DNA from 2 places in the Rhodococcus sp. SJ-2 genome. Region 1 is predicted to be linked to the other one. Evidence: riboswitches for the same ligand, from Rfam matches in the RefSeq annotation. Region 1 holds a riboswitch; the other holds the start of a gene.
The links. A riboswitch is a leader RNA that binds a small molecule or an ion and turns the genes downstream of it on or off. The one in region 1 is predicted to bind cyclic di-AMP.
Positions count from the first base shown of each region.

Region 2: it holds a riboswitch for cyclic di-AMP, as region 1 does, so the genes downstream of both, ACSYG9_RS14845 (resuscitation-promoting factor Rpf1 domain-containing protein) here and ACSYG9_RS25415 (NlpC/P60 family protein) in region 1, are expected to answer to the same signal.

Region 1 is NZ_CM132340.1:5,442,798-5,447,535, forward strand. It holds gene ACSYG9_RS25405 (hypothetical protein) at 1-803, opposite strand, end outside; gene ACSYG9_RS25410 (C40 family peptidase) at 896-1,942, opposite strand; gene ACSYG9_RS25415 (NlpC/P60 family protein) at 2,126-2,698, opposite strand; cyclic di-AMP (ydaO/yuaA leader) riboswitch at 2,714-2,877, opposite strand; gene ACSYG9_RS25420 (DEDD exonuclease domain-containing protein) at 3,328-4,738, shown strand, end outside.
Region 2 is NZ_CM132340.1:3,166,281-3,171,018, forward strand. It holds gene ACSYG9_RS14835 (helicase-associated domain-containing protein) at 1-2,067, opposite strand, end outside; gene ACSYG9_RS14840 (hypothetical protein) at 2,128-2,316, shown strand; gene ACSYG9_RS14845 (resuscitation-promoting factor Rpf1 domain-containing protein) at 2,422-3,009, opposite strand; cyclic di-AMP (ydaO/yuaA leader) riboswitch at 3,019-3,146, opposite strand; gene ACSYG9_RS14850 (YccF domain-containing protein) at 3,481-3,873, opposite strand; gene ACSYG9_RS14855 (hypothetical protein) at 3,870-4,217, opposite strand; gene ACSYG9_RS14860 (cold-shock protein) at 4,266-4,676, shown strand.

The DNA.
Region 1 (4,738 bases):
GCATCGGAGATCGCGACCGCTGCGATCTCGTCACCGTTGTGTGCAGTGCCCACCAGGTCGGTGAACTCATCACGACTCGAGGTAACCCATATCAGCGATCGTTTCGGCCAGTCGGCCCCCCATACCTTCGAGACCGCGTCCACAGCGGAGGGCAGTTCGTCCGCGATGTCAGCGGCGAGGTCGGCCGTGTCGGGGTGAGCGAGGATCATCGACCTGCCACCGGCCGTCGCGGTCGTCGTCACGTCGAGAGGTCCGTGATCCCACGGGCCTCTCCACGTCGTGGACACCGAATCGGGAAGCGGCCGGTCGGATGCGATCTTCCATCCGTCGTCGCGAGAGACCACCAGCAGTGTGACGGGCTTACGAGTCGGCGCCTCGTCGACGCCGTCGATCTCGTAGCGCAGCAATGCCGTGAGCGTCCGTACGGGGTCGTCTCCGAACCGGTTGCTCACCTCGCCGGGAACTTCAACTGTCGGCTCGGCACCCAGTTCGTATCCGAACTCGGCCAAGGGCACACCGCGAAGCGCCCGGGCGCGGCTGATCTCTGCCTCGAGCAATTCGGGACCAGCACCAGTGTCGACGATCCCGGCGAGTGCTGCGCGGTCGCCGGTACGTACTGCTTCCGCCCAGGAATCGAGAAGCGCTTGCAACTCCACCCGGACGCCGTACTCGGATTGCTCATGTGACTCGAGGTCGACGAACAGCACTCCGACGGTCACGGCAGCGACCGCGAGGGCGGCGAGCCCGATTCGCTCCCACGGCAGTCGACGACGGATTCGGGGCAGGGTCTCCGGCGCGGGCACGGCGGCAAGTGTATGCGGCGTCTCCCGCCACGCTCTGTGCCGACCGTCGGTGGATCCTCTGTGCCGACCGTCGGTGGATCCTCCGGAGTCGGTCAGTAGCGCCGCGCGCTGTGGAACGGGAAGCTGTCCATCGACTGCACCTTCACCGGCACCCCGAACGTGGAGGCATGCACGATGTTTCCGTCTCCCGCATAAATGCCTACGTGGGAGGCGTCGTTGTAGAAGATGATGACGTCGCCGGGCTGGAGGTTCTCGCGCGAGACCGGGGTTCCGCCCTGAGCTTGAGCTTGACTGGATCGCGGCACGGTCTTTCCGACCTGCTGGTACGCCCAGACCACGAGTCCGGAGCAGTCGAACTGGTCGGGTCCGGTGGCTCCCCACACGTACGGGTCGCCGATGCGGGTGAGTGCGGATCGAAGCGCTCCAGCGCCGTTGCCGGGAATGAGGTGCTGCATGATGCGGTCGGCGTCGAGACCGGGCGGGAACGGGGTTCCTGCGAGGATCGACTTCTCCTCGTCGCTCAGGTTGTCGAAGGCCTCGAGAACTGCGGCGATCTGTACCTCGAGTTCGGTTTCCTGGCGCTGGAGGTCGTCACGCAGCGTCTGTGCCTGTTCGGCCGCAACACGCGCAGCTTCGGCCGATTTCTGGGAGACCGACGCGGCGGCCACTGCGGCGTCGGTGGCCCGGCGGAATCCTTCGATCTCGCGATCGGTCTGCGCGCCGAGCACGTCGAGCATCACCATCTGGTCGAGCAACTGCTGAGGCGAGTCGCTGACCATCACGGCGAAGAGACGATTGGTACGCGAACCTCGATAGTTGGCCTGGGCGAGCTTGTCGACAGTGGGCTTGAAGCGGGCGACTTCGGCCTGAGCTGCTGCGAGTGCGTCGTGATCGGCGGCGGCACGAGCATCGAGGTCGCGCTGCTCCGCGAGCCGGGCATCCAATTCGACCCCTGCGTGGTGCAGCGCTTCGGTGGCCTGCTCGGACCGACGTGACAGGTCGGCGAGATGCTCGAGTTTGGCGGTGGGACTGTCACCGATGGGGTCGGCCACTGCAGGCGCGGAGGTCAGAGCAAGGAGGAGAAGTACCCATGCGGCGAGGGCAGTGCGAACGGCCCGTCTGACGGGAACGGAGAACACGACGCTTGTCTTCCTTTCGCAAAGATCTCGATCAGGTTACGGAACCGTATAGCTTCGTGTCTACCCGCGGGTAGCGCATTGCAATTCGTTATTCGCGGTGCCCGTCACAGAGGCCGCACCCGTCGATGAAGTGAGGGTGGACCGGTAGCCACCGATCCACCCTCACAAGGCACTGCTCGTCGATCAGAAACGGCGAGCACCGTCCACAGGCATCGAGTCCAGCGGAGCGACCTTCACCGGCTGGCTCGAGGTCGAGGCGTGCACGATGTTGCCGTTGCCGATGTAGATACCGGTGTGACTGCCGCCGTAGAAGGAGACGACGTCGCCGGGCTGCAACGCGCCGACCGACACAGCTTGACCGGCAGTGGCCTGCTGGTAGCTCGTACGCGGGACGCTGAGCCCCACCTGCTGGTACGCCCATTGCACAAGTCCCGAGCAGTCGAACGCGTTCGGGCCGGTGGCGCCGTAGACGTACGGAGAGCCGACCTTGCTGAGCGCGGCGTCGGCTGCCCGCTGACCGACCGAACTGAACGGCGCGGTGAAGGGTGCGGCGGGGGCGGCTTCGGGAGCAGGCGGAATGAGGTTGGTGACCTCCGGCGGCAGGGTCACTCCTGCGGGAAGTTCGAAAGTGCCGACACCGGGAATGGTGACGGGCTCTGCCATCGCCGGACCGGCGGTGACGGTGATTGCACCGAGCGCGAGGGCGCCGGCGACGAGGGCGCGACGCACTGCACGCTTGTTGTTCTGCGAGACCACGAGGGGTTGTTCTCCAATTCTTCCGTTCACCCGCCGACCGAGTTAGCTGACGGATTCGGGCCGGAAGATCAGCCCTACCCCTCGCCGCGAGTGCGACGGAGGGGATTCACCCCAGTAACACGTGTGGGTCCCCGGCTCGGACGCTCGTGCTCGAGCGGCCGATTAGGCGGTTACCTAGCGGCTCCGGCCCTCGGGAGTGGGCCGGACGAACTATTCCGCTTGGTCTCAGGAAGGTTACGAAACTGCATCACCGAGGCCAACCCGAACTCGCCGAGAATGCGAATTAAGTCCGGTTCGAGCGGTTTGGGACATAGATTGGGCCGCTTTGATAACAACGCGATAACGGCACTGAGGGTCACTATCCTCAGGCGCCGGTCCGATCCGGACGGCCCACGCGAGCAGTCTGCACACCGCCGTAACTCATCCCAGCTCAGAGCGCCGGCCCAACCTCCCCGCAGTCCCCGAAGCGACCACGCGAACGCAGTGCGGCAGCGACCTCCCGACGCGAAGGCAGCACCCCGCCGACGCCGGTCCGATCCACCCTCCCGAGAGACATGTGATCCTCGTCTCATCGGTGCCGGAATGTCGGGTTTCCGCGGGTGTCGGAGGCGGTTTCTACCCTCATGCGCATGACGTCGTCCCCTACCGCCTCCGACACCGCCCACGGTGTCCAACTCAGTTTCGACGAACTCGACACTCCCCTACGCGACACCACCTTCGTAGTGGTCGATCTCGAGACCACCGGTGGACGCTCCGGCGACGACGCCATCACCGAGATCGGCGCAGTGAAGGTGCGCAGTGGTGAGGTCCTCGGCGAGTTCGCGACCCTGGTCGACCCAGGCCGGTCGATCCCTCCCGAGATCGTCCGCCTCACCGGTATCACCACCGCGATGGTCTATCAGGCGCCGCGCATCGAGGAAGTGCTTCCCGCGTTCCTCGAATTCGCCGCCGGTTCGGTCCTCGTAGCGCACAACGCCGGATTCGACACCGGTTTCCTCCGTGCCGCGGCCGCCCAGTGCGATGTGCCCTGGCCACGGTTCCCCGTCGTCTGCACCGTCAAACTGGCCCGGCGGGTCCTCGGGCGCGACGAGGCACCCTCGGTGAAACTCTCCGCACTCGCCGAACTGTTCCGCGTCTCGACCCGGCCCACACACCGCGCACTGGACGACGCACGCGCAACCGTCGACGTCCTTCACGCCCTCATCGAGCGCGTCGGCAACCAGGGGGTCCACAGCCTCACCGAACTACGCGACTACATCCCCGCCATCACGGCGGAACAGCGTGCCAAACGCACCCTCGCCGCGCATCTGCCACACCGCCCTGGCGTGTACCTGTTCCGTGGCCCCTCGGACGAGGCACTCTATATCGGCACGGCCGTGGATCTACGTCGTCGTGTCCGCAGCTATTTCACGGGTTCGGAAACCCGACCGCGTCTACGCGAGATGGTCGCACTGACGACTCGCATCGACCACGTCGAATGTGCGCACGGCCTAGAGGCCGGGGTCCGCGAACTCCGGCTCATCGCCGCCCACACGCCCCCCTACAATCGACGTTCCAAATACCCCACCCGTGGGTGGTGGATCACACTCACCGACGAACCGTTTCCACGCCTGGCGATCTCGCGGACGCCCTCGCCCGACGCGCTCGGCCCGTTCTCCGTCCGGAACGGTGCCGCCGATGTGGCGGCGACCCTTGCCGAATTCAGTGGACTGCGCACATGCACCCGCCGGATCGGCCGATCCGCGCGGCACGGCGACCGCTGCCGGCCCGACGCCGTAGGCGCCTGCTCGGCAGCCTCCTTCGGGCCGCAGAGTCCCGAGGAGTACTCCGCTCAGGTTCTGCGGGCACGTGCTCTCCTGCGTGGCGATGACGCCTCTTCGATCGCGCAAGCTCACGAACGCATCGACGAGTTGGCAGGCAAGGAACTGTTCGAGAACGCGGCACGGCTACGCGACCGCACCGCCGACGCGATCCGTGCGCTACGACGCACGCAGCGCCTCGCGGCACTCGCAGCCATCGACGAACTGATCGCTGCCCGCC
Region 2 (4,738 bases), 2.3 Mb from region 1:
TCCCGTCCGGCTTCCGTCTCCGCGCACCGGTTTGCCTGCCGGCGCGGAGGCGGCACGATCGCCCGCACGCAGGGTGCGTACGAGTGTCTCGAGCTGTTCGTCGTTGGGCGGCAGAGGGCCGGCGTATCTGGGACGCGACCGCGGCACGACCAGCCGTGCGCCGCGCGGACGCAGATCCAGCACCGCACCCGACGCATCCTCTCCCGCCGGTGCGAAACCGGCCGCTCGCAGCGAGGTGAGTACCTCGGCGAGGGGTGCCTGCGAGATCGCGACCGTCGGGGCGACCGCGCGCAACGCCAACGTCGCCGCGACCGGCGCCGCGAGCACCTCTGCGAGAAGTGCCGGATCGTCGGCGCGCACGAACGACGACGCGATGCCGGCACGCAGGCGACCGTGGCGCCGTGCTACGTCGTCGATCAGGTAGGTCAGAGATTGGGGGACGGGTGTGCGCGAATGGGCCGAGAACAGGGCGTGCAGATCACCGGCACCCATGCCCGCGTCGAGCGCACGGCGCACACTGCCCTCACTGATCCGGTAGACGGTGGCGGCTCCGGCCGATTCGACGTCGGCGACAAGCGCGACCCGCCCGGCCAGTTCCGCGACGAGCGGACCCGGAGCGACGACGGTGAGGTCGGCCTGGACGAGGACGTAGTCGACAGGCTCGGGGAGTGCGTTCGCCATCTCCGCCTCGGCGTCACCACCGTGGAGCAGGGCCTTGCCGGGTGAGCCGAGGCTGCCGTGCGCGACCAGTGCGAGTGCGGTGGCTTCACGAATCGTCTCGGACACCGTCTCATTACCGAAGTGACCTGCCGACCGCGGCCGCCGCCATGCGGCAATGGCCTGCACCTCGGCGGTGGTCGGCGTGACGTGGTCGGCGAGAACTTCGAGGAGCAGTCTGCGGTCGTAGGCCGCGGTCGGGGAGTTCACCTCCTCGGACAGGGCTGCGATCGGCTTGTCGTTCTGATCCCGGCGCCCGATCAGCCATGGCCGTCGTGGTGCGTCGAGCCACGCGCCGGCGAGTACCGCCCAACGATGCGCGGTGTTCGCGGTGAGCCATCCGTCCGCCGAGGTGGTGGGAGCCCAGTAATCGTCGATGTCGCCCGGTGGGGCAGGGTCGGGATTGCCGCGTGCGACGAGTCCCGCAGCCGCGAGCACCTCGACAAGCAATGCGGTGTGGTCGTCGGTGAGGTCCAGTGCCTTGGCGAGTCGGTGGAGTTCGCGAACCCCGAGGCCACCGGAACGCAGCGCGGGAGCGGGTTGTCGGCCCAGTGCGGTGACCAGGCCCTCGCAGTGACGCAGCAGCTCGAGGGCGGCGCCTGCGGCGGTGCTGTTCGTGTCGGTGGCAGCCTTGGTGCCCGCCTCGACACTCGGGGCGAGCAGCGATGCCGGATCGAACGGTGCTTCGCCCCGTAGTGCTTGCCCGACCTTATGAGGAAGTTCGACCGTCTCGTCGTCGATGCGGGTGAGCAACCCGGACGCCAGCAGCCTCTGGACGGGCCGGGTCTCGTCGGAGCCGGGCGCGGCGTCGCGGGTACGCCCGATGGGTGACGTGCGTGCCAGGGTGTCGAGGATGCCGCGCTGTGCAGGGTCGAGTTCGGCGAGGACGACGTCGAGTTCCTCGCGGGTGAACGCGTCCGTTTCGGGGGTGCGCCCGACCCGCCACGGCACCGCTTCCACTGCGGCCGCAATCAGACGCAGACCCTCGGGTGTGTCCCACACCAGCAGGACGGAACGCAGCCGGTCGAGAATCCGATCGACGGCCTTGGCGGTGATCCGTCCCCGCAGATCATCGACGAGGGTTTTTCTGGCCACCGCCTCGTCTGCAGCTCCGAGACGGGCAAGTGCCTCGATGATTCCGAACTCGGCGGTCGTGAAGTCGTTCGCTGCGCGGAACACCGAAGCGCGTTGACGTGCGCGGTTCGCAAGCACGCCCATGGACGCGGGTGGGGGCACCACCAGATCGGGTCGCGAGCGCAGAAGCTCGACGAGTTCCGTGTCGCGGCGATCGGACAGCCACTGGGCGAGCGAGTCCGATGCGGCGTCGGGGGTGGGCGTGGCGGGTGTCATCCGCTCCAGATTAGAGACCTGAGATGGCCTGAGACGAACTCACCTGCCAAAATGAGCGTCATGGCTGACAAATCGAAGAACCTCTACGTCGATCGCGGATGGCCGGAGTTGGCAGATGGCGACCATGCGGTCACCGAACTGTCGTCGACGCGTTCGGGTCCGCTCTCCCCGTACGGCGAGGACGCCGTGTTCCCCGTCCCGGCGGACGAGCTTCCCTACACGCACCCGCACACCGTCATCAACCGCTGAGTTCCTCGACACCGAGGCCTCCTCGGTTGTCAGGCTCCCCGACAACGAAGAACCCCCGCACCGAGACCGGTGCGGGGGTTCTTTGCTGATGCTGCTGAGTGCTGCCTACTGGGGCAGAACGGCGCGGACCGCGTCGAGGACGGCCGGGTCGAGCGCAATACCGGCGGCCTGCAGTGCGTCGACACCCTGCTCGAAGCCGTCGATGATGCCCTGTGCCTCGGCGGGCAGCGCCGGAACCTCGGCGAGCTGCGGAACCGCACGGTTCTCGGTGACCGGCGCGGGCGTGGACTGAGCGGGGGCGCTGGGGGCCTCACGCTGTGTCGGAGCGCTGGACAGTCCGAGGCTCGAGGAGCAGGACGGCCATGCGCCCCAGCCCTGGCCTGCGAGGACACGCTCGGCGACGACGATCTGCTGGTCGCGGCTGGCCTGGTTGGCGGTGGGTGCGTATTCCTGGCCGCCGTAGGCGTTCCAGGTGCTCGGCGAGAACTGCAGGCCGCCGTGGTAGCCGTTGCCGGTGGCGATGGCCCAGTTGCCGCCGGACTCGCACTGTGCGAGGCGGTCCCAATCGGAATCGGGTGCTGCGGCGGCGGTGCCGCTGAAGGCGACACCCGTGACGCCGAGGACGGCGCCGGTCAGCGCGAACTTCGCGACGGTCCGGCCGGTGTTGGTGGGCTTGCGATGGCGTCCGCTCATGTCGGTTCCGTTTCCTCTCCGCACGCGCCTACGAGGTCAGCTGTCGGGTTCGGACTGAAGAGGTAGTCCGGCCGTTGCGCTCGTCGAGCGCTCCGGCTTCACCCCAAGGCCTGCCGCGTGTGCGGCGGGCCGGGCCTCCGGGGAAGCGTCCCGGCGGGGGCCGGGGTGCTTCCGAGGGAGACCGGTTGGGTCCCCCGTTTCCTGTCCCTCGTGGATCGTTCGTCGGGATAACCGGACTTCCGCGGGACAGGAATTTGGCGCGGCGGGCCCGGGTTGGTTGGACCAGGCGGTCCGACCGATGACGACGGTAACGGTCCGGTGGGCGAGTGTCACCAATTGGTAACGCGCGACCGGAAGCGGTCTCGAGCTTGTACTGGGGCTATTCCGGAGTGAACTCGCTGGTAGTCGCGCGAGTAGCCTCCGAAACCCGTTTCGAGCCCGCGCTGTTATCAGCTCGTTATGTGATTAAGGTCACAGGTATGTTGGGCGTGCATCGACGGGAACAATGTCTTTCCCGAGCGGCATCAGAGAGATCGGGATCATCTTCAGGTTCGCGATCGCGAGTGGAATACCGATGATCGTGATGGCCATGGCGATCGCTGTCGTGATGTGTCCGAGGGCCAGCCAGATGCCGGCGATCACGACCCAGATCACATTCCCGATCAGCGAACCGGCCCCCGCAGTCGGCTTGTCGACCGTTGTCTTCCCGAACGGCCACAGCGCATAGACGCCGATGCGGAACGAGGCGATACCGAACGGGATCGTGATGATGAGGATGCAGCAGATGATGCCGGCGAGGAAGTATCCGAGCGCCAGCCACAAACCGCCGAAGATCAGCCAGATGATATTGAGAACGACCCTCATGAACCGTTACCGCCCTTCGAGCGCCGACCTGACTGCAGAGCGAACGCGATTGCCAGCGCGAAGCCGAGTGGCCACGCGAGAGTGAGCAGGAAAAGCACGAGACCCGGCTTGCCGTCGGTGACGATCGGTGTCAGGAAGATTGCGACCACTGCCACGATGCCCACCACGAAGCACGCGATGGCTGCGTTGAACAGGCCCCGGCGGGGTGCACGAGCAGAATCGGAAGAAGAGTTACCCACGACGACTACGGTAGTCGCCGGCAGTCGGGGGCGGAATGTGCGCCGAGGTACACTGAACGCGTCTGCGCGTCCCGCTCGATGAGTTTGGGGCGCGTTGTTTTGCATGTCCATATCGTGCCCTCGGGCACGGCCGTCCAGGAGCAGGTGAGCGCGGTGCCGACCGGCAAGGTGAAATGGTACGACGTCGAGAAGGGCTTCGGCTTCCTGTCTCAGGATGAAGGCGAGGACGTCTATGTTCGCGCGTCGGCGCTCCCCGAGGGTGTCGAGAGCCTCAAAGCGGGCCAACGCGTCGAATTCGGAATGGCCGTCGGTCGTCGCGGACCCCAGGCGCTCAAGGTCGAATTGCTCGAGAAGCCGTCGTTGCGGCAACAGGCCGGACGGCGCGAGGCACCGGCGCGTGAGCGACGCTCGCCCGACGAGCTGCACGGCATGGTCGAGGACATGATCAAGCTTCTCGAAGTCGCGGTCCAGCCCGACCTACAGCGTGGGCGCTACCCGGACCGCAAGGCTGGACAGCGGATCTCCGAGGTCATGCGAGCCATCGCCCGCGAGCTCGATCACTGAACGGACCACGAGGACAGAAACGCCGAATGCCGTATCCGAACGAATCGGATACGGCATTCGGT